4 regions of the Terrabacter sp. Soil811 genome follow, and region 2 is predicted to be linked to each of the others. Evidence: riboswitches for the same ligand, from Rfam matches in the RefSeq annotation. Region 2 holds a riboswitch; each other region holds the start of a gene.

Region 1 (7,325 bases), on a different contig from region 2:
TGGTCTCGCTGCGCGTCTTGTGCGGCGGCCCCGGCGTCAGCATCGCGTGGTCGGGCAGCTGGTAGGTGATGTCGCCGCCGAGACTGAGCTGCTCGACGCGAGCCGGCAGGTCGGACATGGGCGGGGGGATGAGCTCGGCCTTGGGTCCGACCTTGCTCGTGTCGGGCGCCCCGAGGGTCTTCGGGTCGGTGGCGTCGATGACCTTCTCGCCGCCCTTCTCGCCGCCGGGACGGGGAGCCAGCAGCCCGGGAGGCGTCGGGCGCTTCTCGCCGGGTCGCAGCTGCGTGGTCGCCTCGTCCTCGAGGGCCTTCTGCGCGGCCTGGCGGAACGCCTCGTCGCCGTCGCGGTCGGCGAGGTCGACGGCCTTGCGGCGCGCGCGCTTCACCGCTGCGGCAGGGGCGTCGAGCGCCTCGTCGGGCTGCTCGTCGACGTGGTCGCGGTCGATGACGAGGGCGCGCAGCTGGCGCAGGCGGGTCGGGATCATGTTGACCGGCGTCGCCGTGATGACGAGCAGGCCGAAGAGACCGAGCAGGACGAGCAGGACGAGCGCCCCGTAGGTCGAGACGGCCGCCGCGAGCGGGCTCGAGGCGAGGAAGCCGAGGATGCCGCCGGCGGCACGCATGCCGTCGGCGCCGTCGGGCGGGTTGGGGATGCCGTCGGCAAGGTGCGACAGACCGCACGCGGCGAAGGTCAGGGCGATGGTGCCGACGACGACGCGGTTGGTCGCCGCGTCGTCCTGGGGAGCTCGAAGCATGCGCAGGCCGAGGGCGAGCAGCACGAGCGGGACGGCGTAGGCGACGCGGCCGAAGGTGCCGGCGAAGACGGCGTGCACCACCTGGCCGAAGGTGCCGGAGACGCCCCACCACTCACGCGCGGCGACGACCACGGCGAGCGCGATGAGCGCGAAGCCGATGCCGTCGCGGCGGTGCTCCGGCTCGAGGTCGGCGGCGCTGTGCCCGACGCGGCGCACCGCTCCCCCGGCCATGTGCGAGACGCCCATCCAGGTGTTGCGCATCGCGCCGAACGGGAAGGGGAGGCCTCCGCCCCGCGTCTTGGACGCGGTCTTGGCGGCGGGCTTGCGGGCCGCGGGCTTGCGCTGCGCGGGCCGGCCGCCCCGGGCTGCGGGAGGGCGTGACGAGGCGCTGCCCGCGGACCCCTTGGCGCGGGTGGCCGCGGCGGAGCTCGAGCGCTGGCTGGTGGACGGACGTGACGCCATGCTCGCACCGTACGTCAACGCACCGCTGAACTCACGCGTCACACGCGCAACAGGGCTGACCAGTCGGACGCGGCTGCCGTATGCCGTGGGCGCGCCCGTCACCGTCCCGCGAGGTCCCCGGCGGGGTCGGCGTCTCAGATCGCGACACCCGGGGACCGACCGGTGGACAGCCGGTGACCGACCCCTTTATCGTCGTGCGCAGGTCATGAGTGCCAGTGACAAGCCCCGGCTCGCTGGCCAGCAACCCTCCTCCGCGGTGGGGTGCTCCGGGTGACGACCAGGCCACCCTCGGTCTGAACGCGTGATCGAGGTCGGCAAGCGCGGACCTGCACCGGGTGGGTCCCATGACCCAGGAGCACTCCCATGTCGGTCCTTCCCTCGACGCACCCAGCGGCCTCCCTCTGTGGCGGCTCCCCCGCACCCGTCGTGCGCACCCGCGCCCTGCACGTCGTGCCCGAGGCGCGCACCCTGCCCACCGTCGTCGGCGCCGGACTGCGCGTGCCCACGCTCCACGGCGACACGGCATACGCCAACCTCGACCACGCGGCCTCGACGCCGGCGCTCGAGACGGTCCAGGCGGCCGTCGACCGCGCCCTCGAGACCTATTCCTCCGTGCACCGCGGCGCCGGGTTCGCCTCGCGGCTGACGAGCGCGTGGTACGAGCAGGCCCGCGCCGAGGTCGCCGCCTTCGTCGGCGCGCGTGAGGGCGACTCCGTCATCTTCACCCGGACGACGACCGACTCGTGGGCCCTGCTGAGCAAGGCGCTGCCGAGCCGCACGACGGTCTTCGTCTTCGGCACCGAGCACCACTCGACCCTGCTGCCCTGGGGCCGCTTCCGCACCGTGCGCCTCCCCGTCCCGCAGACCGTCGAGGACGCGCACGCGCTGCTCGAGGAGGCGCTGACCGACCACCCGTCGCGCCACCGCCTCGTCGTCGTCGCGGCCGCCTCGAACGTGACGGGAGAGGTCTGGCCGGTCGAGCGCTTCGCCACCCTGGCGCACGAGCACGGCGCCCGGATCGCCGTCGACGCGGCCCAGCTCTCGGCGCACCGCACCATCGACCTCGCCGCGTGGGACGCCGACTACGTCGCGTTCTCGGGGCACAAGACGTACGCCCCCTACGGCGCGGGCGTCCTCGCCGGGCGCTCCGACTGGCTCGACGCCGGCAACCCCTACCTGCTCGGTGGCGGCGCGACGCGCTCGGTGACCGAGGACGGCACCACGTGGGCGACCGGGCCGGCGCGCCACGAGGGCGGCAGCCCCAACGTCATCGGAGCCATCGCCCTCGCCGCGGCCTGCTCGACGATCAGCCGGCACCGCGACGCCATCGAGGAGCACGAGACCCGCCTCCTCGAGCGGCTCCGCGCCGGACTCGACGACGTCGCGGGCGTCGAGGTCCTGTCGATCTTCGGTGACGACAGCGACCGGGTCGGCGTCGTCGCCTTCACCATCGACGGCTGGGACTCCTCGCTCGTGTCGCAGGTCCTCTCCGTCGAGCACGGCATCGGCGTGCGGGACGGCAAGTTCTGCGCCCACCTGCTCGTCGACGAGCTCCTCGAGGACCCGTGGGGCGAGCGTTCCCCCACCGCGGTCCGCGCCAGCATCGGCCTCGGCAGCACGCTCGAGGGCGTCGAGCGTCTCGTCGCCGCCGTCGCGCGGCTCGTCGAGCAGGGCACCGACGCGGAGTGGTCGCTCACGGAGACCGGATGGGCGCTCGAGGGCACCGACCCGCGCGACGTCGAGGTCGAGCGACCCTGGTGACCGCGGACGTACGCCGCTGAGCGGGTCCGTGCCCGAGCGCGGGCGCGCGGTCGGTGCGCTCGAACGCTCAGGGTCGGGTCAGCGCGCCGGCAGGGCGTAGCTCGCCCAGACCGCGGCGTGGTCGGCGCGATTGAGAGCCACCTGCCCGGCCTCGACGACCGTGAGGCCGCGGCTCAGCAGGTGGTCGAGCTGGACGAAGGCCGGAAGCCGGTTGCCCGCGAAGGGCCAGGTGCGCACCCACCCCTGTCCGTCGGTGCGCTGCGCGTCGTCGAGGCCCGCGGCGAGGTCGCGGAAGCCGGGGTGGCCGAAGCCGGCGTTGAAGTCGCCGGCCATGACGAGGAGCTCGTCGCCGTCGAGACGCTGCTTCCACGACTGGAGCGCCCGCAGGCCCGCGCGCCACTCGACGGTGTCACCGCGCAAGGGCGCCGTGGGATGGGCGACCTTGAGACGCACCGTGCCGTTGGGCACGGTCACGTCGACCTCGGGCTGGACGCTCCGGGTGCCCTCGAGCGCCGGGTCGGTGCCGAGGCTGCGCACCGAGAGCGGGTAGCGCGACAGGACCATCGTCCCCGTGTAGGTGCTGGCCCGGGCGACGCCCTCCCGCTGGCTGAAGTAGTCGGCCGCCCCTTCGGCGTCGAGCCGCCGCAGGATCGCGGGCGTCGCCTCGGTGAGCACGAGGACGTCGACGGAGTGAAAGCGCACGGCGTCCATGAGCTGGCCGGCGTTGGCCGACCCGATCCAGACGTTGGCCGACATGACCGTGAGGTCGCGGTCGGCCTTCGGCGAGGAGGTGGCCCGGAAGGCCGGCGCCGCGACCGTCGCCGCCACGACGAGCGCGACGACGACGGGGACGAGCATCCACCACCGCCGTAGCACGAGCGTCGCCACGGCGAGCAGGCCCAGGCCGATGACGACGAAGGGCCCTGCCGTCTGGAGCACGACGACGACGTATGCCGTCGAGTCGTACCAGCGCAGCGCCCCGACGGCGACGAGCCCGAGCAGGACGACGCCGATGACGACGTCGACCCAGCGCCGGCGGGGACGACGCCCGGCCGGCTCCCGCGTCGACGACTCGGCGGGCTCCCCCGGACGACCGGAGGGCCCGTCGTGGCCGTCGTCGCTGTCGAGGTGCCCCCGGTCGGCCTCCTGCACCGTCACGTCAGGCCTGCAGCACGACCGGGATGATCATCGGCCGGCGGCGGATCTTGCCACCGACCCACGAGCCGACCGCGCGCCGGATGACCTGCTGGAGCTGCTGGTCGTCGCGGACACCCTTGGCGACGGCCTCCTCGATGGCCCGCTCGACCTTGGGGATGACCTGCTGGAAGATCTCGTCGTCCTCGACGAACCCGCGGGCCGTGATCTCCGGGCCGCTCGCGATCTTGCCGGTGGCCGCGTCGAGCACGACGACGCAGGTGATGAAACCCTCGTCGCGCAGGATCCGACGGTCCTTGAGCAGCGCCTCGTCGGCGCCGCCCACGCTGCTGCCGTCGACGTAGACGTAGCCGCACTCGACGACACCGGTCACCTCGGCGACCCCGTTGACGAGGTCGACGACGACGCCGTCCTCGGCGAGCACGACGTTGTCCTCGTGGACGCCGGAGGCGATGGCGAGCTGGGCGTTGGCATACATGTGCCGCCACTCGCCGTGCACGGGAAGGACGTTGCGCGGCTTGACGATGTTGTAGCAGTAGAGCAGCTCGCCCGCGCTGGCGTGGCCCGAGACGTGCACCTTGGCATTGCCCTTGTGCACGACGTTGGCGCCGAGGCGCATGAGGCCGTTGATGATGCGGTAGACGGCGTTCTCGTTGCCGGGGATGAGGCTGCTCGCGAGCAGCACCGTGTCGCCGGGGCCGACGTCGATGCGGTGCTCGCGGTTCGCCATCCGCGAGAGGGCCGCCATCGGCTCGCCCTGGGAGCCGGTGCAGATGAGGACGAGCTCGTCGTCGCGCAGGCTGTCGATCTTCTTGATGTCGATGAGGATGCCGTCGGGCACGCGGAGGTAGCCGAGCTCGGCGGCGATGCCCATGTTGCGCACCATCGAGCGCCCGACCATGGCGACCTTGCGGCCGGCCTTCTCCGCGGCGTCGAGCACCTGCTGCACGCGGTGCACGTGGCTGCTGAAGCAGGCGACGATGACGCGGCGCTGGGCGTGACGGAAGACCTTGTCGATGGCCGGAGCGATCTCGAGCTCGGGCGTCGTGAAGCCGGGGACATCGGCGTTCGTCGAGTCGGTGAGGAAGAGGTCGACGCCCTCCTCGCCGAGACGGGCGAAGGCACGCAGGTCGGTGAGGCGACCGTCGAGCGGCAGCTGGTCCATCTTGAAGTCGCCGGTGTGCAGCAGCGTGCCGGCCTCGGTGCGCACGAAGACGGCGAGCGCATCGGGGATCGAGTGGTTGACCGCGACGAACTCGAGGTCGAAGACGCCGAGCTTCTCGCGCTGGCCCTCCTTGACGGCCATGGAGTACGGACGGACCCGGTGCTCCTTGAGCTTGGCCTCGACGAGCGCCAGGGTCAGGGTCGAGCCGATGATCGGGATGTCGCCCTTGAGCTTGAGCAGGTAGGGCACGGCGCCGATGTGGTCCTCGTGGCCGTGGGTGAGGACGATGGCCTCGATGTCGTCGAGCCGGTCGGCGATGTAGGTGAAGTCCGGCAGGATGAGGTCGACTCCGGGGTGGTGGTCCTCGGGGAAGAGCACGCCGCAGTCGATGACGAGCAGCTTGCCCTTCGTCTCCAGCACGGCCATGTTGCGGCCGACCTCGCCGAGCCCTCCGAGCGCGACGACCCTCAGGCCGTTGTCGGGGAGGGCTGGCGGCGTGGTCAGCTCGGGGTGGGGGTGGCTCACAGGTGTCCTGTCATTCGGTGGTGCTGCCGGGCCGTCGAGGGCTCCGGTCAGAGGTCAGCGGGGCGGTCATCCGACCGCCGGGTGGGCCGCGGTGGCGGCGAGAGCGGCGAGAGCGGCCCGGACGAGGGCGGTCTGCTCCTCGTCGGCGGGCACGAGCGGCAGCCGCACGGCCGTCGACTCGATGATGCCCTGCTCGGCGAGGCCGGCCTTGGCCATGATGGCGCCCTGGGTGACGTTCATGACGGCGTTGACGATCGGGGTGAGGCGTCGGTGCACGGCTCGGGCGTCGTCCCAGCGCCCGTCGACGACGGCGTCGGCCATCTCCCGGTAGGCCGCCGGGGCCACCTGGGACGTGACGCCGACGAAGCCGACGGCCCCGTTGAGGAAGTGGCCGAGGTTCATGGCGTCGTCGCCGGAGTACCAGTCGAGGCCCGTCTCCTGCATCATCTCGCTCGCGAACCAGAGGTCGCCGCGGGCGTCCTTCACGGCGGCGATGCGGTCGTGCTCGGCGATGCGCAGGTAGGTCTCGCGCGCGATGGCGATGCCCGAGCGGCCGGGGATGTCGTAGACCATGACGGGCAGGTCGCTCGCGTCGGCGAGGGCCGTGAAGTGGGCGACGAGGCCGGCCTGCGGTGGCTTGTTGTAGTACGGCGTCACGGCGAGCACCGCGTCGGCGCCGGCCTTCTGCGCGTGGCGCACCGCCTCGACGCTCTTGGCGGTGTCGTTGCTGCCGGCGCCCGCGATGACGACGCAGCGGTCGCCGACGGCCTCGATGACGGCGCGGAGCAGCTCGTCCTTCTCGTCGGACGAGGTGGTGGGCGACTCGCCGGTCGTGCCCGAGACGACGAGGCCGTCGTGACCAGCGTCGACGAGGTGGGCCGCGACCCGCTGCGCGGCGTCGAGGTCGATCGAGCCATCGGGCCGCATGGGCGTGACCATCGCCGAGAGAACACGTCCGAGGGCGGGTGCGTCAGCCATGAGGCCAAGGTTAGCGCCCGGGCCCTCGCTCACGACGCCACGCCCACGCCGGAGACCCGGGCCGGTTCGCCGCGGGCACGAGAGAGGCGAGGCACTACTCGCTCGGGGGTCCGAGTAGTGCCTCGCCACCTCCTATATCGGCGGGTTCGCCCGGGCGTTACAGCCCGATCCGGGCTTTCTTTCGAGTGATCGCGTATGCCGTGTCAGCCGCGCCGCTCGTAGGTGACCCAGGCGAAACCGGGCTGCTCGTCGCGGGCGGTCTCGGTCCAGACGGCCGGGTCGATGGCCGGGAAGGTGACCGGGCCCTCCGGGGACTGGTCGACGTCCGTCACGAGGAGGCGGACGGCATACGCCATCGCCTGTCGGTAGATCTCTCCCCCGCCGACGACGAAGACCTGCTCGGCCTCGGCCACGAGCGCGAGCGCCTCGGGGAGGGAGTGCGCGACCTCGACGCCGGGAGCGCTCCAGTCGCGCTGGCGGGTGACGACGACGCTGCGCCGGCCGGGGAGCGCGCCCATCGAGTCG
Region 2 (7,325 bases):
GGACGCGCTCGGGGGCGACCCCGGCTGGGTCTACAACCCGACGTGGGTCGTCACCTACTGGCTCAAGCCGGCCAAGAGCTCGGGCCTCTTCACGGGCATCCACGTCGACGTCGAGCCCTACTCGACCTCCGCCTGGGGGACCGACCAGGCCACCGTCGTCAGCAAGTACCTCACGCTGCTCGACAAGCTCAAGGCCAATGCCGGCACCTACCCCATCGAGGCCGACATCCCCTTCTGGTTCAACACGGTCCACGCCGTCGCCTCCACGGGGGCGGCCTCGACCCTCGACCGGGAGATCATGAAGCGCACGGCCGGCGTCACGGTGATGTCCTACCGCAACACCGCGGCCGGCACGGACGGGACTCTCGACGTCGCGACCCCCGCGCTCGCCGCCGGCGCCGCGCTCGGCAAGCCCGTGCGCCTCGGCCAGGAGACGAACTATCTCGGCGCGACGGCCGTCGACACGAAGCAGACGTTCTACGGCTGGACCCGCACCGCCATGGAGGCCCAGCTGGCCCAGGTGAACTCCGGCGCGAGCGCCTCTGCGACGTACGCCGGGCTGGTGATCCACGACGCCACCGGGTATGCCGCGATGGCCCCCTGACCGGGACCGGAGCAGGAACGCGACGGCTCAGCCGCCACCGATCCGGCCGGCGATGATGCTCGTGACGATGACCGACGTGATCGTCACGGTCGAGAAGCCGGCGACGATCATCTTGGGCAGGATCTCGTTCTCGATCGCGGCCACCTCCTCGGGGGTCTCTCCGGCTCCCTTGGCGGCCTCCTGGGACAGGATCATCGTGCCGGGGAAGCCGTAGAGCGAGGTGAGCCCGATCGCCACGGACATCGACACGCTGTAGCCGAGCAGCTTGCCGACAAGAGCCGAGAAGCTCGCGATCCCGACGATCCCGAAGGCGAAGGCGATGAGCAGCGGCACGGCCAGCGCTGACACGTCGCTGGGCTTCACCGTCGCCAGGGGTCCGAAGACGAGGATCATGATGGCGATCATCATGAGACCGAAGGCGTCGATGCCCGACAGGACCGACGGCTTGAAGATCCCCGTCGTGCGCAGGCCGATGCCGAAGAGCAGGGCCACGACGAACGTGTTGAGGATGCCGTCGGTGACGTTGTTGATGCCCAGACTGATGAGCACGACGACCCCGACGATGAAGAGGGTGCCGGCCGTCGTGCGGAGGGCGCCGGGCAGCTTCGTCTCCGGCACGGGCTCGGCGGGCGGCGTGGCGCCGTCCCCGCTGCTGCCGGCGTCGCCCTTGCTGCCGCCGCCATCGCCCCCGCCGCTGGCGGCGGCGGCCCCCGCGGCCACCACCGGCGCCAGCGTGCCCGCTCGGTACTCCTCCTTCAGCCGGGCGGCCTCGCGGCGCAGGATGATCGAGGTGAGCGGGAAGCCGATGAGCCCCTGGAGCGCGGCGATGAGGACGGGGAAGACGGCGATGCTCGTCAGGCCGACGCCGAGGGCCGCCTCCTGGACGATGAGGACCGAGATGGTGCCCCCGCTCAAGGCGCCGGTGCCGGCGATCACGAAGTCGAGAGCCTGCGCATAGCCGTCGGCCGCGGAGCCCGTGATCCGAGGCCCGAAGATGAATCCGGCCAGCAGCAGGGCAAGTCCGATGCCGATGACAGTGGCGATGCCGACGAGCAGCGTCTTCCACTGCTTCTTGAAGTCGTCGAGGCTGATCATGGTGCCGAGGTGGACGATGACGAAGCCGACGACGACGCCGGCGAGCGCGAGCAGGCTCGAGCTCGCGAGGAGGTCCTCGGGGAAGATGTCGGTGAGGAAGCCGACGAAGAAGATGATCGAAGCGACGAAGAGCGAGGACAGCAGCGACCTCGTCTTCTTCGCGACGAGGTCGCTCACGGTCCAGACGAGCATGACGATGACGAACGCGAGCACCGGGTTCACAGCGGCCTCATCTTCCTCGTGGTGGCGGGCTGGTCGTCTCCCGATCGTGCCGGGGGAGCGGGGCGTGCCGATTCCCCCTCCGTGGGTGATCGGCACCGATCTGCAGACCCCCTCAGCCCTGCTGCCAGGCGGGGTCGCAGGAGAGCTCGACGTTGATCCAGGTGGCCACACTCAGGTGGCGCAGCCGCTCGGTGACGGCCTGACGGGCCGGGTGCTCGATCTCGGGGGGAGGCCTCATCTCGAGCAGCTCGCGCAGCATGGTCCGGACGAAGCCGACCGGGGCCGGGAGCACCATGAGTGACACGACGATGACGAGCACCGGGTCGACGAGTTTTGACGCGGTGTCCTTGACGTCACCAGCGGGCAGCACCGTCACGACGAGGAACCCGACGGTCCGTGGCCTCGGTGGCATCTCAGGGAGTGGTCGCCCGCTATCCCTACCAAATAGGTATGTTATCTTCTCTGCAGGTCATGAGTCCCAGCGACAAGCCCCGGCTTGCTGGGCGGCAACCCTCCTCCGCGGTGGGGTGCCCCGGGTGAGGACCAGGCGTCGACCCCTCGGTCGACGCAAGCGCGGGCTCGACGAGGGCCCCACGGACACAAGGGTTCCCATGACGCACACCACCGAACGGCGATCCCGCGGCCACGCCCTGTGGGCTCACCGCCGCCGGCACGTCGACCTCTCCCGGGTGAGCAGCGCCCTCTGTCGGGACTGACGACCAGACGACCGCATGCGCAGTGTCGGCAGCCCCACTGGGTCCTGCTGTGGCGCGCGGCGTCCCCGTAGTCCGTCTCGACCCACCCGCACACCTTCAGGAGCCTTGCCATGCCTCTGCGCACCCGCCCCGACCGGACCACCGCCCTCACCACGCTCTCTGCGCCCGGCACCGGGACGCCATCGACGTTCGCACCACGGACCGCCGTCAACCTCGCGGAGACGGCTCGGCGCCTCGCGGGCGACCGTGCCCTCTGGGCCGGCCTCGTCGACTTCGACCCCATCAGCCGCTACTACGCCCGGATCGCCGCCGAGCCCGACCACGAGGCCTGGCTGCTCACCTGGCTCCCCGGCCAAGCGACGGAGTGGCACGACCACGGGCAGAGCGCCGGCTCGTTCGTCGTCCTGCAGGGACAGCTGAGCGAGCGCGTCGCCGATCTGGACGGTCCCGACCGGACCCCGCAGGTCGGTGTGGACGTCGGCCGGCTGCGGCCCGGCCAGCAGCGCACGTTCGGACATCGCTACGTGCACCACGTGAGCAACGAGGGCCCGGACCCGGCGGTGAGCCTGCACGTGTACTCCCCGCGCCTCACCGAGATGACCACGTACGCGCTCACCGGCACGAACCTCCGGCCGATCGAGCTGCAGCAGAAGGGAGTCGACTGGTGACTGGCCTCACTCCGAACGCCACGCCGATCCACCTCGCCGTCGCCCTCGACGGTGCGGGATGGCACCCGGCAGCGTGGCGCGAGCCTGGTGCGCGGCCGGACGACCTCCTCACCGCCCGCTACTGGGCCGACCTCACCACCACGGCCGAACGCGGCCTGCTCGACTTCGTGACGATCGAGGACAGTCTCGATCTCCAGTCGGCGGACCCCTTCTCCGACGACGTCGACACGCGCACCGACCAGGTGCGCGGGCGGCTCGACGCCCTCCTCGTCGCAGCCACGGTCGCGCCCCTGACGCGGCACGTCGGCCTCGTCCCGACCGTCACGACGACCCACACCGAGCCGTTCCACGTCTCCAAGGCCGTCGCCACCCTCGACCACGTGAGCCACGGTCGTGCTGGCTGGCGGGTGCAGGTGGGTGGCACACGCGGCGAGACCGGCAACGTCGGTCGTCGCACCCTCCCCCCGATCCGACGGGACCTCGCCTCCAGTCCCGAGGGCCGCGCTGCCGTGCGCGAGCGCTTCGACGAGGCTGCCGACCACGTCGAGGTCGTCCGGCGGCTCTGGGACAGCTGGGAGGACGACGCCGAGATCCGCGACGTCACGACCGGGCGGTTCGTCGACCGGGACCGGCTGCACCATGTCGACTTCGAGGGCCGGCACTTCAGCGTCCGAGGCCCGTCGATCACGCCGCGACCACCACAGGGGCAGCCCGTCGTCACCGCCCTGGCGCACCAGACGATCCCGTACGAGCTGGCGGCCCGGTCGGCGGACGTCGTCTTCGTGACGCCGCACGACGACGAGCAGGCCGCGAGCATCCTCGGCGAGGTCCGAGGGGCAGAGGCGCGGGTCGGGCGCAACGCCCGTCCCCTCACGGTCTTCGCCGACCTCGTCGTGGTCCTGGGGAGCACGACAGACGCAGCCCGGACCCGGCGACGGCGGCTCGACGAGGCCGCGGGGTCGCCCTTGACGTCCGATGCCCACGTCTTCACGGGCACCGCTGCCGACCTCGCGTCGCTCCTGCTCCGTTGGCACGACGTCGGCTACGCCGGCTTCCGGCTGCGTCCGGCCGTCGTCGTGGGCGACCTCACCGCGGTCGTGGACGAGCTCGTGCCCGCGCTCCAGCGCGCTGGGGCCTTCCGGACGGCATACGACCCCGGCACGCTGCGCGAGCGCCTCGGCCTGTCCGTCGCCGTGAACCGCTACGCCGCCGCGTCGGCGTGAGAAGGGAGCTCCCATGACGCAGCACCGCAAGCAGGTCATCCTCGGCGCCCACTTCCCGGGGGTCAACAACACGACGGTGTGGAGCGACCCGGCCTCGGGCAGCCACATCGACCTGTCGTCGTTCACCCACTTCGCGCAGACGGCCGAGCGCGGCCGGTTCGACTTCCTCTTCCTCGCGGAGGGGCTGCGGCTGCGAGAGCAACGAGGTCGGATCCACGACCTCGACGTCGTCGGCCGGCCCGACACGTTCACCGTCCTCGCCGCGCTGGCTGCGGTGACGCAGCACCTCGGTCTCGCCGGCACGATCAACACGACGTTCAACGAGCCCTACGAGGTCGCGCGCCAGTTCGCGACCCTCGACCACCTGTCCGGAGGACGCGCCGCGTGGAACGTCGTGACGAGCTCCGACGCCTTCACGGGTGAGAACTTCCGGCGCGGAGGGTTCCTCCCGCACGCCGAGCGTTACGAGCGCGCCGAGGAGTTCATCGCGACGGCCCGCGAGCTGTGGGACTCCTGGCCGGTCGACGCGGTGCGGGCGGACGGGGCCGACTTCCTGTCCGATGCCTCCGCGGGGACCTTCGAGCACCGCGGCAAGCACTTCGACGTCGCCGGCCGCTTCACCGTGCCCCGGAGCCCACAGGCCCATCCCGTCGTCCTGCAGGCCGGCGACTCGAGCGACGGCCGCGAGCTCGCAGCGCGCAGTGCGGACGCCATCTTCAGCCGCCACTCCACCGGGGACGGCGCGCGCGAGTTCTACCGCGACGTCAAGGGACGGCTCGAGCGCTACGGCCGGCGGCCGGACGACCTCAAGATCCTCCCGGCTGCCACGTTCGTGCTCGGTGACACCGACGCCGAGGCCGTCGCCCGGGCGGCCGAGGTGCGGCGCCAGCAGGTGAGCCCGCAGACGGCGATCCTCCTGCTCGAGCAGGTCTGGAACCGCGACCTGTCCGACTACGACCCTGACGGCCCGCTGCCGACCGTCGACCCGATCGTCTCCGACGCGTCCTCGATCGTCCGCGGCCGCGCCCGGCAGGTCGGTGACCCCGCTGCCGAGGCGGCCCGCTACCGAGCCGTGGCCGAGGCCAAGGGGCTCAGCATCCGCGAGGTCGTCATCGAGCTGACCGGTCGCCAGACCTTCGTCGGCTCACCGGAGACCGTGGCCCGCGCCCTCGAGCACGCCGTCGCGACCGAGATCAGTGACGGCTTCATCCTCGTCCCGCACATCACCCCGGGCGGACTCGACGAGTTCGCCGACCGGGTGGTGCCGCTGCTGCAGGAGCGCGGCGTCCTGCGCCGCGACTACGCCGAGGGTGCCACCCTCCGGGATCACCTCGGCCTGGGGCCAGCGCGGCCCGCATCCGACTGGGGGACAGGGGTGTCGGCCGCTCACGGTGCGTCGGCCGAGCCCCTGCGGACCGGCGTCAGGGCGAGCGCGTGACGGCGACGCCTGCGGCCGCTGGCACGGTGGTCGAGGTCGTCGAGCTCGTCGGCAACCCGCGGGTCGGCTCGCGCACGCGAGCCCTGGCGGACCTCGTCGTGCGCTCGCTAGCCGAGACGGTGGAGGCGGACGGACGAGCCGCGCCGGACGGCATACGCCTGGGGGTGCCCGTCGTCATCGAGCTGGGCGACGCGGTCGGCGTCACCTTCGGGGCCGAGGTGGCGCGGGCCTCGGCTCCCGTCGAGGACCCGTTCGGTGTCGTGAGGCGCGCCGGGCTGCTCGTCGTGGCGACCCCGACGTACAAGGCGACCTACAGCGGGCTGCTCAAGCTCTTTCTCGACCACCTGAGCCAAGGCGACCTCGCGGGGGTCGCGGCGGTGCCGGTGGCGATCGCCAGCGCCCCCGCTCACCGCGACGCCGTCGCGACCGCGCTGCGCGACCTCCTCGTCGAGCTCGGTGCCGACGTGCCCACGCCCACCGTTGCGCTGCTCGAGAGCGAGGTCGCCGACCAGGAAGAGCACGTCCGCCGCTGGGTGGGGACGTATGCCGCCACGCTGGGTGCCAGCCTCGCCCGCGCGTCCGAGCCGGTCGGCGCGCAGACGTGAGCGGAGCGGGCGTCACCCTGCACTGGTTCCCGCCGACCGCCGGTCTGTGTGTACGGTGTCAACACCCGTCAACGTCCGGGGCGCCTCCGCCGGCCCGTCCGTTGTCCCGAAGTCCAGCCACACCAAGGAGCCCCAGCGATGAAGCTGCTTCTCACCTCGGGCGGCGTCACGAACACCAGCATTCGCGATGCGCTCGTCGGCATGTTGGGCAAGCCGATCTCCGAGTCTGCCGCGCTCTGCATCCCGACCGCCCAATGGGGGCACCCCATGTGCGGGCCGCGGTCGGTGCACCGATTCGTCACGGGCGGGGACCCGGGAGACGCCATGACCTCGCTGGGGTGGAAGTCCGTGGGTGTCCTCGAGCTCACCGCCCTACCCACCATCGGCACGGAGCGATGGGTCGAATGGATCCGTGAGGCCGACGTTCTGCTCGTCGACGGCGGCGATGCCGCGTACCTGTGTCACTGGCTGCGGCAATCCGGCCTGGTCGACCAGCTGTCCTCCCTGACCGACACGACCTGGGTCGGAGTCAGCGCCGGGAGCATGGTCATGGCGCCCCGCATCGGTTCGGACTTCGTCAAGTGGCCGGCGGCAAGCGACGATCGGACTCTGGGGCTCGTGGAGTTCGCGATCTTCCCTCACTTGAACGCTTTTCCGACGAACACCCTTGCGGACGCGGAGCGGTGGGCCACTGAGATCGGCGGCCCGGCCTATGTCATCGACGAGCAGACCGCCATCAAGGTCATCGGCGACT
Region 3 (7,325 bases), on a different contig from region 2:
CGCCGCGCTCGTCGGCGACTCGGGCGAGGGCCGCCAGCTCGTCGGGGGTGTGCACCGTGCCGGTCGGGTTGTGTGGGTTGGAGAGCAGGTATGCGGCGCGGTCGCCTCCAGCGGTCACCTCGGCGAAGACGTCGGCGAGGCGGTCGAGGTCGAGCCGGTGGTCCGGACCGAGCGGCGCCTCGACGACCCGTCGCCCGCACGCCTCGATGACCTCGTAGAAGGCGTTGTAGACGGGCGGGCTGACGACCACCGGGCCACCGGGGTCGGTGAGGAGCCCGAGCAGGTGGGTCACGCCGGTCAGCACGTCGGCGACGCGGGTCGTGCTGTCGTGGTCGAAGCCCCAGCCCCACTCGTCGGCGGCGAACGCGGCGATCTCGGCGGCATACTCCTGCGTCAGGGCGTAGCCCGTGTCGCCCCGGGCCACGGCGGCGCTGACGGCGTCCACGACCGCGGGGCACGGCGCGCAGTCCATCTCGGCGATCCACATCGGGATGACGTCGGGCTCGTAGCGTCCCCACTTGACCGACGTGCGGTCGCGCCGGAGGTCGGCCAGCGGGACGCCGAGGATCGTCGCGCCGTCTGCGTGCCTCTCACCCATGGGAGCGACCCTATGAGAGCGGGGGGACGTCGTCTCCCGCGGTCCCCGGTCGGCTCGACTGGGTACGAGGGTGCCACGAGCGACCCGGGCGGCATACGGTGTCGTCGGCGGCGAATCGACAGCCGCCACACAGGGACGACGGACGAAGGGGTGGAGCCGGTGGGCATCTTGGGTTACGGCAGGGACGAGACCGTCGAGGCATCGGACGCGACCGCGGTGAAGCTGCGCACGGCGAAGGACGCCGGCGCGCTCGAGCGGGCTGCCCTGCCGGCCGAGGGAGGTCTCTCGGGAGCCGCGACCCGACTCGTCGAGCGTCTCCTCGACGTCGGGATCGACGGCAAGGGACCGTTCGACCCGGCCCACGAGGTCGCCGCCAACGCGCTCAAGCACGCCCGGGGAGATCGCGACCAGGCCCTGCGGATCATCGTGCGCGACCACCGGCAGCTCGGCGCGATCGGCGGCTTCGCCACCGGTCTGGGCGGCTTCTTCACGATGCCCCTCTCGCTGCCGGCCAACGTGCTCGAGTTCTACCTGCTGGCCACCCGCATGACGGCGGCGACGGCCAAGGTGCGCGGCTACGACATCGACCAGCCCGAGATCCGCTCCGCGATCCTGCTGACCCTCGCCGGCGCCGACAGCGACGACCTCCTCAAGAAGGCCGGTCTGCAGGCTGCCGGTGGCAAGCTGTCGTCCGTCGCCTTCGACCGGCTGCCCGCCCCGGCGCTCATGGTCCTCAACAAGGCGGTCGGCTTCCGCCTGCTCGGGCGCATCGGGCAGGGGACCTTCGCCCGGCTCGGGCGCCTCGTGCCCGTCGTCGGAGGCCTCATCGGCGCCGCGGTCGACGTCTACATGCTGGGCCGCATCGGCAAGCAGGCGGCCAAGGAGTTTCCTCCCGTCGAGACCTTCGGTCGCTGAGCGACCGGCTGGACTGGCCTCACCGTGAGGGACACGCAGATCACCGTTGCGCATCGCCGTCCGGGCCGGGGAATCGCACGCGGCACCCGTTCGTTGGGCCGGGCATGAAGCCCGCATCCCGGATCAAGATGGCCGCGACCGTCGCGTCGGTCGTGCGCGCCTCGACGCGACCCGGCGCGCCCAGCCTGCCGGAGCGGCTGCAGGCCGTGCCGCGCATGGTGCGCGCCACCGTGGACGGGACGTATGCCGGCACGACCCTCAAGCGGCTCGGGCTCGTCGCAGGGGCGGTCGCCTACGTCGCTTCGCCTGTCGACCTGCTGCCCGAGGCGGTCCTGCCGGTCATCGGCGCGGCCGACGACGCCGTCGTCATCTCCTGGGCGGTCAAGGCATTCTTCGAGGAGACCGAGCGCTTCATCGCCTGGGAGGTCGGTCAGGGTCTGCACCGCCCGCGGCCCCGGCGTGGTTCTGCGAGCGGGGCGCCGGGTGGCGATCCGGCGACCGAGGCGTCGCGCACGACGGTGCACGGTGAGCCGGTCACGGTGCCGGGCGATCCGACGACCCGGGCGTGGGCCGGAGGTGCCGAGGACGGACTGCGCCGCGACCGTGACAGCACCGGGGCTGCTGCACCCCGCCGCATCGTCAGCCGCGTCACGCGTGTCAGGGGCAGGTCCGCCAGCAGTGACCCCGGGCGGGGTCGGGACGACCGGGCGCGACTTCCGGAAGGGACGCGCCAGGCCGCGACCGACTACGTCCTCGAGTCGGTGCGCAAGCGCCTCGAGCGCTGAGCCCAGCGCACTCGGCGACACGGCGTACTGCTGCGCCGTGCTGCGTGCGGTGAACCCGGCCGCTGGGTCCGCGATCCACACCCCCTGACACGAAAGGCACTCGGTCCACAGGAGCCGATCGGGGTCTGCCGGTCCCCGGTGCGTGCCGCGAGGCTCGGGACATGCCGAAGATCTCACTGTCCGGGCCGGCCGAGCTGCTGACCATCATCCCCTTCCACCTGGGCTTCCAGCCGGAGCGCAGTGTCGTCGTGGTGTGCTTCCACGGCAAGCGGCTCGGGCTCGTCGCGCGGCTCGATCTCGTCGACGAGACCCTGGCCGCCGAGGCCGCCGCCCAGACGGTGCCGACCCTGCTCCAGGGTTCCCCGTCGTCGGTGGCCCTCGTGGGTTTCGAGCAGGTGCGCGACGAGTCGCTGGCCCTGCTCGAGGCGCTCGCCACGGGCGTCGAGGACCACCGGGTCGTCGTCCGGGAGCGACTCGCGGTCCTCGAGGGGCGCTGGCGCTCGGTCGGGTGCGACTGCTGCCCCTCGGAGGGCTGGCTCCTCCCGGAGCAGGCGGACGTGCCGGCCGTCGCGAGCTACGTGGCGCTCGGGCACTCCGTCCTGGCGGACCGAGAGGGGTTGGCGAGGCTCGTCGAGCCGCTCGCCCCCACGGAGCCCCGGCACGACCTCGCTGCCGCCGCGATCGACGACTGGCAGCGCCGCTATGTGGCAGCCGGTGGCTCCCTCAGCAGGACGCCGGCCCGGGCGAGCCGGACGGACCGGAAGCCCGCCCGGGGTCGCCGCCGTCGACCGGCAGGACGGGGGCGCCGACCCGGCGCGGCGCTCGGGGTCCTCGACGGCGGCGACCCGACGGCCCGCCAGTTCCTCGTCCACGACTCCCTCGTGGCCTGGGGAGGGGTGCTGCACGGCGAGATCGAGGGGTACGGCGTCGAGCACTGGCTCCCGTCCCTCGTAGGTCCGCTCCGTGACCCGCGCTTCCATGACGCCCTGCTGGCGTGGCTCTGCCCCGGGATGGCCTCGGCCGACTTCCTGTCCGACGACCTCGCAGCCCTCCTCGGGGTGCTGCTCGGTCCTGACCTCCGGCTCGCCCCGGCCGCGGGCGACCACGAGACGGCCGGCGTCCCGACACCCGACGGCGCCGAGCCCGGTCGCTCCCCGGGATCGGGCGCGGAGCCGGGCGACCCCGACACCGCGGAGGGGTCGGGGACGCCCGTGCAGGAACACCTCGAGGAGGGCGACTCCGACGCGCTCCGAGCGCTGTTGCAGCTGCTGGCTGCCGGGCCGCCGTCGTCGGACCGGCACGACGACGACACCGACGACGAGGACCCCGGCGACGACAACAACGACAGCGACGAGGACGACCACGAGGACGACCACGAGGACGACCAAGAGGACGACCACGAGGACGATGGCGAGCCGCGGCGCGACGTCTTCGAGGCACGACGGGTGCTGGACGAGCTGGACGCCGTCGGGACCTTCGCGGCGCTCGAGGCGTCGGTGGACCGGGACGAACCGCGCTCGCTCGACCTTCGGGCCGGCCTCGCCGCAGCGCCCGACGCGGCTCCCGAGTCGTGGCTCGGTGACGGCACCGACCCGAGCGGCTGGGAGGAGTGGGACGAGGCTGCGACGCCACGGCTCGTCCTGTCCCGCCTCGAGCAGGTCTGCCGACTCACGCCGGCGGATCATGCGGTTCCCGTCCTGGCGCTCTTCGCCTCGATGGCGTGGTGGTGCGGCGACGGTGCGCGCGCCGGGGTCGCGGTCGACCGTGCGCTCGAGCTGGAGCCCGAGGACGGGCTGGGGCGGCTGCTGCGGCACGCCCTCGACGTCGGACTCCGGCCACGGGAGTGCGCCTGAGCGTCTCCGGCGGCGGCGCCGTCCGTCCATGTCGTGGAACGGCGCGCGGCCTCTCCGCGAGGCCTCGCGTATGGTTGGAGCAGGTCATGAGTACCAGCGACAAGCCCCGGCTCGCTGGTCGGCAACCCTCCTTCGCGGTGGGGTGCCCCGGGTGAAGACCAGGCCGCCCCGTCCCCGGGTGCGTGCAAGCGCGAGGACCGAGGAGTACCCCGATGACCGTCACCCACCGGACGCAGAGCACCCGTCGCCGTGCGCGGCCCGGGACCGCTGGCACCGGCCAGACCGGCGACTCGGCGACGAGGGACCGTGCGGCGACGAGCCACGTCGACCCGACGGCACCGGAGCCCCGCCGGCCCGACGGCGCCTGGCGTGACGGCGACCCGGTCGGGCGGCGGCAGTTCGCCCACGTCGGTGACATCGAGCTCGAGCGCGGGGGAGTGCTGCCCGACGTCCGCATCGCCTACGAGACGTGGGGCCGGCTCAACGAGGCCGGCGACAACGTCATCCTCGTCGAGCACGCACTGACCGGCGACAGCCACGTCCTCGGTGAGGCCGGCGACGGACACGCCTCGCCCGGCTGGTGGAACGCCCTCATCGGGCCCGGCGGACCGGTCGACCCCGAGCGGTGGTTCGTCATCGCGTCCAACGTCCTAGGCGGGTGCCAGGGCAGCACCGGCCCCGCGAGCCCCGCGCCCGACGGTCGACCCTGGGGCAGCCGTTTCCCCTACGTCACGGTCCGCGACCAGGTCGCCGTCGAGCGACGCCTCCTCGACGGGCTCGGCATCCGCCGCCTCGCGGCCGTCGTCGGCGGCTCGATGGGTGGGATGCGTGCGGTGGAGTGGGCCGTGACGCACCCCGACGACGTCGACCGCTGCATCGTGCTCGCGTCGACGGCGTACGCGACCGCCGACCAGATCGCCTGGTGCCAGCCGCAGCTGCTGGCGATCCGCAACGACCCCGACTACGCGGGTGGCGACTACTACGAGGGCCACGCGCGACCCGACACCGGCCTGGGCCTGGCTCGCCGCATCGCCCACATCACATACCGCACCGAGACCGAGCTCGGCACCCGCTTCGGACGAGAGGCCCAGCTCGGCGAGGACCCGCTGCGCGCCGGAGACCGCGGCCGGTTCGCCGTCGAGTCCTACCTCGACCACCACGCGGGCAAGCTGGCCCGGCGCTTCGACGCCAACTCCTACGTCGTGCTGACCGAGGCGATGAACTCGCACGACGTCGGGCGCGACCGCGGGGGGCTCGAGGCCGCCCTCGAGCGCGTCCGCGCCGAGTGCACCATCGTCTCTGTCGACACCGACCGCCTCTACCCGCCCCGGCTCTCCGACGAGCTGCACGCCGCCCTGCCGGGGTCCCGACGCGCACACATCACCTCGGAGTTCGGGCACGACGGCTTCCTCATCGAGGAGGACCAGGTGGGTCGCATCGTCCGTGAGGCGCTCGAACGACCCCGCGACTGAACCCATCTGCGCGCCGGGCCGGTTCGCCGACAGGCGGCGCTGTCGCACGCTCGTCGTCCGCGTCGCCGACGCCGCGGTGAGACTTCGCGCGGGACGCGCCGGACGCCTCGTAATCGGGTACGGTGCGAGCACTGGTTGTTTCCGTCCCAAGGAGGTCCGGGAAAGTGGCCATCGTCGTTGGTTATGTCGCCACCAAGGAAGGTCGCGCGGCGCTCAAGCGAGCCGCCGAGGAGTGCGTCCTGCGTGGAGCGAAGCTCGTCGTCATCAGCTCCCACCGGGGCGGCAAGGACTTCGACGCGAACGAGGCCAGCCAGTTCGAGAGCGAGCTCGCCCGGGTGCAGACGCTCCTCGAGGAGAAGGGCCTGGAGCACGAGGTGCGCCAGCTCGTCCGGGGCAACGACCCCGCCGAGGACCTCATCTCCGTCGCCGAGGAGGAGAAGGCCGACTTCATCGTCATCGGCCTGCGTCGCCGCAGCCCGGTCGGCAAGCTGATCCTCGGGTCCAACGCGCAGCGCATCCTGCTCGACGCGAGCTGCCCGGTGCTCGCGGTCAAGGGCGACTGAGCCCTCTCCGGCACGTCGTCCGGCCCGGTTCGTGCGGGCCGGACGCCCGTTCGCGGCACGCGGGTTGGACGCGCGTTCGCTCGGAGGGCGTACGCCGTTTTATAATGTCCGAGTACCGGATCGCACGAGGCGCACCGAGAGCTCGAAACAGGGATCGACTCCGACAGGCCAAGCTCTTCCGGCACCAACCCCCATTCTCGTTCGTTGTGATGGTGCATGCCCGGATTCGGGTCGACCATCAGACGAGACCTGTGACGAAAGGCGACTGCATCCGTGCCTAAGGCAACAACCGCTGGAGCTCCCAAGACCCTGCCGAAGGTGTTCCAGCACGAGGCGATCATGCAGCTCCTGGTCAAGGGCAGCAGCAGCGGCACCATCACCGGGACGGAGATCGCGCGCGCCCAGGTCGATGCAGGACTCGACCTGAAGCAGATGAAGCCGGTCCTCACGACCCTCGAGGCCCACGACATCGAGATCGTCGTCGACGCGCCGCACTCCAGCACGACGAAGAAGACCCGAACAGGGACCAAGGGAGGCACTGTGGCCACCGCACGCAGCACCACCGCCGCGGCGACGAAGTCCGCGACGCGGACGACGACCGCGACGACGAAGACCGCCGCCAAGAAGACGACGGCCAAGGCGGCGCCGGCCCGTGCCGCCGCAGCCACCGACGACGAGGCGGCCGCCGCCCCCAAGGCGGCCGCGGCCCGCACGGCCAAGAAGGCTGCCACGAACGCCGGTGTCGCCAAGGCGGCCGCAAAGCCCGCTGCCAAGAAGACCGCCACCCGCAAGACCGCCGCGAAGAAGGCCACGACGTCGGCCGACGGCACCGTCGTTGCCGGTGACGACGCCGAGCCCGAGGACGCACCGGTCGGCGAGCTGGAGGAGGTCGTCGTCGAGCCCGTCGACGTGGACGACGACGCCGAGGACGGTGACGAGGCCACCCCCGCAGCCGCCGCGAAGACCGAGGAGACCGAGGAGTCTGGCTTCGTCATCCGTGACGACGACGAGGACGACGCCCCGGCCCAGCAGGTCGTCACCGCCGGCGCCACGGCCGACCCGGTCAAGGACTACCTCAAGCAGATCGGCAAGGTCGCCCTCCTCAACGCCGAGCAGGAGGTCGAGCTCGCGAAGCGCAT
Region 4 (7,325 bases), on a different contig from region 2:
GCGACGAGGTGGGCCACGTCGACCTCCACCCCGATCGGGGTCTTGTTGTCGTCGGCCGTGAACGCCAGAGGAGGTATGCCGCCGCCCGCGCCGCCGCTGCCGATGACCAGGGTGCCCCTGGCCCTGACGTCGGCCGGCAGGGTCGCCGCGATCTCAGGGTGCAGGGTGCCCTCCGGGCGCTTGGCGCCGGCCGAGGTGTCGAAGGAGACCGGGAGGACCTTCGAGTCGCCGAGAGCCTTGGGGTCCACCTGCGTCGTCCCGGTGCTGACCGGGTCCGCGCAGGCTCCGAGCACACCGACCGTCGACAGGACGGCGGCCGCGACGACAAGCGCACGGCGACGAGCAGGCGCGTGGGTCTTGCTGTGGTGCATGGTGATTCGTCTCCTGGCTGGGTTGGGGGCTCAGTCGGTCTTGGGCAGGCCGGGCGGGTTGATCTCGGACTTCTCGAGGCCCTCGGTGCTCAGGTTCCAGCGCTTGAGGACCCTCGCGTAGCTGCCGTCGGCGATCGCCGAGTTGATGGCGGCGGCGTAGGGCGCGGCGAGACCCGAGCCCTTCTTCGTCAGCACGGCGATGAGTCCCTGGAGGGAGTCACCGGCACCCGAGAAATGGCCGATGGCCTCGGTCTGGCCGGCCGTGGCGACGTGGTAGGCGACGCTCGGGTTCGGGCCGAAGTACGCGTCGATCCGGTGCGACGACAGGGCCAGGTAGTAGTCCGTCTGCGACTGGAAGTACTTCACCTCGGCGGGCGCGAGGCCCGCCTTGACGTTGGCCTCGTTCCAGTCGAGCAGGATCTTCTCCTGGTTGGTGCCGGACCCGACGGCGATGGTCTTGCCGGCGATGTCCCTGCCGCTCGTCACCTTCCACGTGCCGCCCTTCGGCGCCTCGAAGGCGAGGTCGTCCTTGCGGTACGTCGCGAAGTCGTACTTCTCCTTGCGCTCCTCCGTGACCGTGACGTTGGTCAGGGCGACGTCGTAGCGCCCCGAGTCGATCCCGAGGAAGACGTTCTCCCAGCTCGTCGCCGGCGTCTCGACCTCGAGGCCGAGCTTGTCGGCGAAGAGGTGCGCGAGGTCGACCTCGACGCCGATGACGGTCTTGTCGTCGTCGGCGGTGAAGACGAGCGGGGGCGTGCCGCCACCCGCCCCGGCGTTGGCGGCCGTGATCGTGCCCCGCTCTCGGATGGCGGCGGGCAGCAGGGCCGCGGCCTTCTCGTCCGTGGTGGCGGTGATGCGCTTCTGGTCCGGCGAGGTGTTGACGGCCGGGCCCGCCGGCGCGATCGAGCCGGCCGCCGCGCCCGAGCTGGCCTCGGCGGCTCCGGAGCAGGCGCTGAGCGCGACCGCGGCGGCGACGGCGACGACCGTGACGGCATACGTCGTCGGGCGGTGGACGGGGTGGGGACGTGCGGGCATGAGGACTCCTCTCGGCACCCGGGGGGGGTGCGAGTCATGGGTGGCCGGTACGGCCGGAGGGGTTGGGGGTGGGGTGGTGGCGTGCGGTCAGAGGACGCGGTCGAGGAAGGCTCGCGTGCGTTCGTGGGCAGGGTGGTCGATGACCTGCTCGGGCGGTCCCTGCTCGACGACGCGGCCGCCGTCGAGGAAGACGACGGTGTCGGCGACCTCGCGGGCGAAGCCGACCTCGTGCGTGACGACGACGAGAGTGGCCCCGTCGCGGGCGAGCTCCTTGATGACGGCGAGGACCTCGCCGACGAGCTCCGGGTCGAGAGCCGACGTCGGCTCGTCGAAGAGGATGACGTCGGGCTGGAGCGCGAGGGCTCGGGCGATGGCGACCCGCTGCTGCTGACCACCGGAGAGCTGACGTGGGTAGGCAGCCGCCTTGTCCGCCAGACCGACTCGCTCCAGCAGCGCCCTGGCCTCGACCTCGACCTCGGAGCGCTTGCGGCGCTGCGCCGACACCGGCGCCTCGACGACGTTCTCGAGGACGGTGAGGTGCGGGAAGAGGTTGAACTGCTGGAAGACGAAGCCGATGCGGCTGCGCTGGCGCAGGATGTCGCGCTCGGGCAGCTCGTGGAGGCGGTCACCCACCTGCCGGTAGCCGATGAGCGTCCCGTTGACGCGCACCTGACCCCGGTCGATCTTCTCCAGGTGGTTGATGGTGCGCAGCAGCGTGGACTTGCCCGACCCCGACGGTCCGAGGACGACCGTGACGGTGCCCTCCGCCAGCTCGAGGTCGACGTCGTCGAGCACCCGGTGGGCCCCGAACGACTTCGTGACGCCGCGGAGGTCGACGGCGGCGGTCATCGGGCGACCTCCTCGGGACGACGCGCTGCCTGGGTCGCGATGCCGGCCCACCGGGCCCGGAGCCGCTGGAGCGGTGTGGGCGGCAGCGACCGGGCGCTGCCTCGGGCGAAGTGCCGCTCGACGTAGTACTGCCCGATCGACAGGAGCGTCGTGAGGATGATGTACCAGACCGTCGCCACGAGGAGCAGCGGCACGACCCGGGAGTTGCGGCCGTAGATCACCTGCACCTGGTAGAAGAGCTCCGGGATCGCGAGCACGGAGACGATCGAGGTGCCCTTGAAGAGGCTGATCACCTCGTTGGCGGCGTTGGGCAGGATCGAGCGCATCGCCTGCGGCAGGACGATCCTCGCGAACTGGCGGCGCCGCGGGATGCCGAGCGCCGAGGCCGCCTCGCGTTGCCCCTCGTCGACGGAGAGGATGCCGCCGCGGATGATCTCGGCCGCGTAGGCCGCCTGGTGCAGGGCGAGCCCGAGCACCGCGGCGCCGAGGGCCCCGAAGAGGTCGTTGGTCTCGACGCTGCCGAAGGACGGCCCGAACGGCAGCCCGACGCTGATCGTCTGGTAGAGGTAGGCGATGTTGAACCAGAAGAGCAGCTGGACGATGAGCGGGATCGACCGGAACGCCCAGATGTAGGCCCACGCGACGGTCCGCAGGAACGCGTTGGACGACAGTCGCATGGCCGCGAGGACGAGCCCCAGGGCGAAGCCGGCCACGGTCCCGAGGACGGTGAGCTGGATCGTCGTGCCGAGAGCCCGGATGACGGTCTCGGTGGCGAAGTAGCGACCGAAGGTCGCCCAGTCCCAGCCGGGGTTGGTGACGAGGCCGTTGACGAACATCGCCAGGAGCAGGCCGACGCCGGCGACGCCGACCCACGTCCACGGGTTGCGGCGCGGGACGACGGTGAGGACCGGCCCGCCTCCGGACGGCGGGACCGAGTGGGTTGCCCGCGCCGGGGCGGCCGAGAGGGCGGACGTCGACGCTCCCGCCGTGGGCTCGGCCGGCGAAGGCGGCGAGGACGACGATGACGATGTGGTGGTCGGCGGCGCTGAGCGCCGGACCGTGGAGAGGGATGGCACGTGAGGCTCCTGGAGGGATGGCTCGGGCACCCGTCACCGAACGGGTGGCGGGGAGCGGCGGCGGCCGCGTGGGTGCGTGCTGGCGTCCGGGCCCCCCGGGGTCACCGTTGGGCCGGGCGCCGACCGGCCGGCCGAGGTCTCGGCGGCCAGGACGTCGTCAGGGACGACAGAGCGCGCTGGACACGCGGAGCAGGTCGACGTGGCGGCGGAGCACGAGGTGGGTGCTCGTCGTGCGCGCCATGTCGGCTCCTCGGTCCTGGACCCGACCACTTCGAGTCCGCGCTTGCCGTCGCCTGCTGGCGACGGCCTGGTCCTCACCCGGAGCACCCCGCCGCGGTGGAGGGTTGCTGTCCAGCGAGCCGGGGCTTGGCACTGGAACTCTTGACCTGTCGATGACACTACGAAGCCCGCCGACGCCCCGTCAATCGCCGATATGGGCGCATTCTCCCCTGCTTGGGGCTTCTACCCCGCACCGCCTGTCGAGCGAATTGCCATGTGCCACAACATCATTCGTGTGATCACCGCGATGCTTCGGCCAATCAATTCCTAGTAATTCAGTCGGAAATAAACCTGAAGCCTTCTTGCATCCTGAGACAGCGGACACGAAAGAGCCCCGGACCCACAGGGTCCGGGGCTCTTTCAGAGCGTGTCGCTCCAAGCAGTGACTGGCGTCAGTTGCCCGTCAGCTTCTCACGAAGCGCAGCAAGCGCCTCGTCCGAAGCCAGCGTGCCCTCGACCGGGGCCGGGGCGTTGCGCGGGGCGCGCTCGCTGCGGTCGGCGTCGCCGGCCTCGGCGACGTCACCGGTCGCGGACGAGTACGACGTCGCGGAGCCGGCGTTGGCCGCAGCCTCGGCGTCGGCCTTCGTCGCGGCGTCGACCTGGGCCTTGTGGGCCTCCCAGCGAGCGTGGGCGTCGGCGTACTGACGCTCCCACTTCTCGCGCTGGGCGTCGAAGCCCTCGAGCCACTCGTTCGTCTCCGGGTCGAAGCCCTCGGGGTACTTGTAGTTGCCCTGCTCGTCGTACTCGGCGGCCATGCCGTAGAGGGTCGGGTCGAACTCCGACGCCGCGACGGCCTGGTCGTTGGCCTGCTTGAGCGACAGCGAGATGCGACGACGCTCGAGGTCGATGTCGATGACCTTGACGAAGATCTCGTCGCCGACGTTGACGACCTGCTCCGGCAGCTCCACGTGGCGCTCGGCCAGCTCGGAGATGTGGACGAGGCCCTCGATGCCGTCCTCGACGCGCACGAACGCACCGAAGGGGACGAGCTTGGTGACCTTGCCGGGGACGACCTGGCCGATGGCGTGCGTGCGAGCGAAGTGCTGCCACGGGTCCTCCTGCGTCGCCTTCAGCGACAGGGAGACACGCTCACGGTCCATGTCGACGTCGAGCACCTCGACGGTGACCTCGGTGCCGACCTCGACGACCTCGGACGGGTGGTCGATGTGCTTCCACGACAGCTCCGAGACGTGGACGAGACCGTCGACGCCGCCGAGGTCCACGAACGCACCGAAGTTGACGATGGAGGACACGACGCCCGAACGGACCTGGCCCTTCTGGAGCTCCTTGAGGAACGTCGTGCGCACCTCGGACTGCGTCTGCTCGAGCCAGGCACGGCGCGACAGGACCACGTTGTTGCGGTTCTTGTCGAGCTCGATGATCTTGGCCTCGATCTCCTTGCCGACGTACGGCTGGAGGTCGCGGACACGACGCATCTCGACGAGCGAGGCGGGCAGGAAGCCGCGGAGGCCGATGTCGAGGATGAGACCACCCTTGACGACCTCGATGACGGTGCCGGTGACGACGCCGTCCTCCTCCTTGACCTTCTCGATCGTGCCCCAGGCGCGCTCGTACTGCGCACGCTTCTTGGACAGGATCAGACGGCCTTCCTTGTCCTCCTTCTGGAGGACGAGGGCCTCGACCTCGTCACCGACCTTGACGATCTCGCCCGGGTCGACGTCGTGCTTGATGGACAGCTCGCGCGAGGGGATGACGCCCTCGGTCTTGTAGCCGATGTCGAGCAGGACCTCGTCCCGGTCGACCTTGACGATGCGACCCTCGACGATGTCGCCGTCGTTGAAGTCCTTGATGGTGGCGTCGATCGCCGCAAGGATGTCTTCCTGAGAGCCGATGTCGTTGATGGCGATCTCAGGCGCGGTCTTCTCGACCGTGTTGGCAGTCATGTAGTAGGAACTCCGATTGTGGACAGTTAGATTGGGGACCTCGGGGCGGTGGACCTGACGGCCCGCGCCTCGATGCCTTGTGGACAGGTGCAACATTGATCGTGCGCACACGGGTGTGCTCGGCAATCCTATCCGCGCTGTCACCAGCCGGTCAAAAGAGAGCACGTATGCCGTGAGCACGCCCACCGAGGCCACCCGCCGTCCCGCTCCCCCGGACGAGACCGCCGCCGCGAACCGCACGTGGTGGGACGGCGAGGCGGCGTCGTACTACGTCGAGCACGGGTCGTTCCTCGGCGACACGGACTTCGTCTGGGGGCCGGAGCGGTTGCGCGAGGAGGAGGCGCGGCTCCTCGGCGACCCGGCCGGCCAGGTCGTGCTCGAGATCGGCGCCGGCTCGGGGCAGTGCTCCCGCTGGCTCGCGGCCCACGGCGCGACCGTCGTGGCCACCGACCTGTCGGCCGGCATGGTCGCCACCGGCGTGGCCGTCAACGCAGCGCTCGGCGACAGCCCCGACGCGGCCACCCGCGTGCCGTTCGCCCAGTGCGACGGACGCGCCCTCCCCTTCGCCGACGCGTCCTTCGACACCGTCTTCACGGCATACGGCGTCGTGCCCTTCGTCGCGGACTCCGACGTCGTCATGGCGGAGGCCGCCCGCGTGCTGCGCCCCGGTGGGCGCTTCGTCTTCTCGACGACCCACCCGGTGCGGTGGGCCTTCCCCGACGACCCGGGGCCGGCCGGGCTGACGGCGCGCCACTCCTACTTCGACCGCACGCCCTACGTCGAGCAGGACGACGAGGGCCACGCGACCTACGTCGAGCACCACCGCACGGTGGGCGACCGGGTACGGGAGATCACGGCGGCCGGGCTCGTCCTCGTCGACCTCGTCGAGCCCGCGTGGCCGGAGGGGCACGACGAGCCGTGGGGCGGATGGTCTCCCCTGCGCGGACGCGTCATCCCCGGCACGGCGATCTTCGTCTGCCGCAAGCCCGACTGACGACGGCCACCCGCGACGACCGTGCACCGGATGCACCGGATGCACGACGACGGCCACGGACCCCGAAGGGATCCGTGGCCGCCGTCGTCGCTCTGCGGTCAGAGGAAGCGGCGCCTCAGGAGAACCGCGCCTCCGGCAAAACCGAACACACCGGCCGCCGCTGCGGCCCGACCCAGGTTCGCTGAGCCCTGCCCGTCGACACCGGCGAGCTCGTACGAGTACGCCGTGGCGCCCATGGCGCCTGTGGGCGCGCCGTAGGCCATCCCCTCGGCCTTGGCGCGCTGGGCACCGACCTCGATGAGGGCGTACTTCTCGCCGTAGTCGGCGGCCGTGGCCTTGCCGGCAGCGACGAGCTTCTTCGTGCCCTCGTCGGAGAGACGCTGCGCGCCGTCCTTGAGCTGGGGCGCACCGGCCGCCGCGTCGGTCAGACCGGCCGCGAGCTGGCTCGTTCCGTCCGCCGCGTCGGCGAGACCGTCGGAGAGCTGGCCGGCACCGTCACTGAGCTTGCCCGCACCGTCGTCGAGCTGCCCAGCGCCGTCCGCGAGCTTGCCGACGCCGGCATCGAGCTGGCCCGCACCCGTGGCGACCTGGCTCGATCCGTCGGCGAGCTTCGAGGCGCCCGCACCGAGGTCCTTGGCGCCCTTGGCCACCTGGGACGTGCCACCGTGCACCTGGTCGGCACCGACCGTGAGCTGGTCGATGGCATCGAGCAGGTCGAGCCCACCGAGACCGAGGAGGTCCACGCCGTACTGGAGGTCGTTGACACCACCACGCAGCGTCTTGTTCTTGGCCGTGTCGGTCGGGCTGCCGATGCCGC

Evidence for each region. Region 2 has a riboswitch for S-adenosylmethionine ahead of ASH01_RS06015 (cysteine dioxygenase). Riboswitches for the same ligand answer to the same signal wherever they lie in the genome.
Region 1: another riboswitch for S-adenosylmethionine. It lies ahead of ASH01_RS19995 (aminotransferase class V-fold PLP-dependent enzyme); the one in region 2 lies ahead of ASH01_RS06015 (cysteine dioxygenase).
Region 3: another riboswitch for S-adenosylmethionine. It lies ahead of metX (homoserine O-acetyltransferase MetX); the one in region 2 lies ahead of ASH01_RS06015 (cysteine dioxygenase).
Region 4: another riboswitch for S-adenosylmethionine. It lies ahead of ASH01_RS24050 (putative leader peptide); the one in region 2 lies ahead of ASH01_RS06015 (cysteine dioxygenase).

Annotation. Positions count from the first base shown of each region.
Region 1 is NZ_LMSX01000011.1:205,143-212,467, forward strand. It holds gene ASH01_RS19990 (FtsK/SpoIIIE family DNA translocase) at 1-1,216, opposite strand, end outside; SAM riboswitch class IV at 1,418-1,543, shown strand; gene ASH01_RS19995 (aminotransferase class V-fold PLP-dependent enzyme) at 1,580-2,977, shown strand; gene ASH01_RS20000 (endonuclease/exonuclease/phosphatase family protein) at 3,056-4,135, opposite strand; gene ASH01_RS20005 (ribonuclease J) at 4,137-5,822, opposite strand; gene dapA (4-hydroxy-tetrahydrodipicolinate synthase) at 5,889-6,800, opposite strand; gene ASH01_RS20015 (dihydrofolate reductase) at 7,004-7,325, opposite strand, start outside.
Region 2 is NZ_LMSX01000002.1:62,605-69,929, forward strand. It holds gene ASH01_RS06000 (hypothetical protein) at 1-604, shown strand, start outside; gene ASH01_RS06005 (hypothetical protein) at 632-1,921, opposite strand; gene ASH01_RS06010 (hypothetical protein) at 2,034-2,333, opposite strand; SAM riboswitch class IV at 2,389-2,501, shown strand; gene ASH01_RS06015 (cysteine dioxygenase) at 2,748-3,305, shown strand; gene ASH01_RS06020 (LLM class flavin-dependent oxidoreductase) at 3,302-4,528, shown strand; gene ASH01_RS06025 (NtaA/DmoA family FMN-dependent monooxygenase) at 4,542-5,966, shown strand; gene ASH01_RS06030 (NAD(P)H-dependent oxidoreductase) at 5,963-6,571, shown strand; gene ASH01_RS06035 (Type 1 glutamine amidotransferase-like domain-containing protein) at 6,710-7,325, shown strand, end outside.
Region 3 is NZ_LMSX01000008.1:451,730-459,054, forward strand. It holds gene ASH01_RS12565 (MalY/PatB family protein) at 1-598, opposite strand, end outside; gene ASH01_RS12570 (EcsC family protein) at 758-1,513, shown strand; gene ASH01_RS12575 (YkvA family protein) at 1,618-2,298, shown strand; gene ASH01_RS12580 (DUF4192 domain-containing protein) at 2,460-4,151, shown strand; SAM riboswitch class IV at 4,234-4,348, shown strand; gene metX (homoserine O-acetyltransferase MetX) at 4,364-5,623, shown strand; gene ASH01_RS12590 (universal stress protein) at 5,788-6,186, shown strand; gene ASH01_RS12595 (RNA polymerase sigma factor) at 6,526-7,325, shown strand, end outside.
Region 4 is NZ_LMSX01000008.1:707,049-714,373, reverse strand. It holds gene ASH01_RS13680 (ABC transporter substrate-binding protein) at 1-371, opposite strand, end outside; gene ASH01_RS13675 (ABC transporter substrate-binding protein) at 402-1,406, opposite strand; gene ASH01_RS13670 (amino acid ABC transporter ATP-binding protein) at 1,494-2,255, opposite strand; gene ASH01_RS13665 (amino acid ABC transporter permease) at 2,252-3,331, opposite strand; gene ASH01_RS24050 (putative leader peptide) at 3,489-3,572, opposite strand; SAM riboswitch class IV at 3,606-3,718, opposite strand; gene rpsA (30S ribosomal protein S1) at 4,003-5,514, opposite strand; gene ASH01_RS13655 (class I SAM-dependent methyltransferase) at 5,687-6,508, shown strand; gene ASH01_RS13650 (hypothetical protein) at 6,607-7,325, opposite strand, start outside.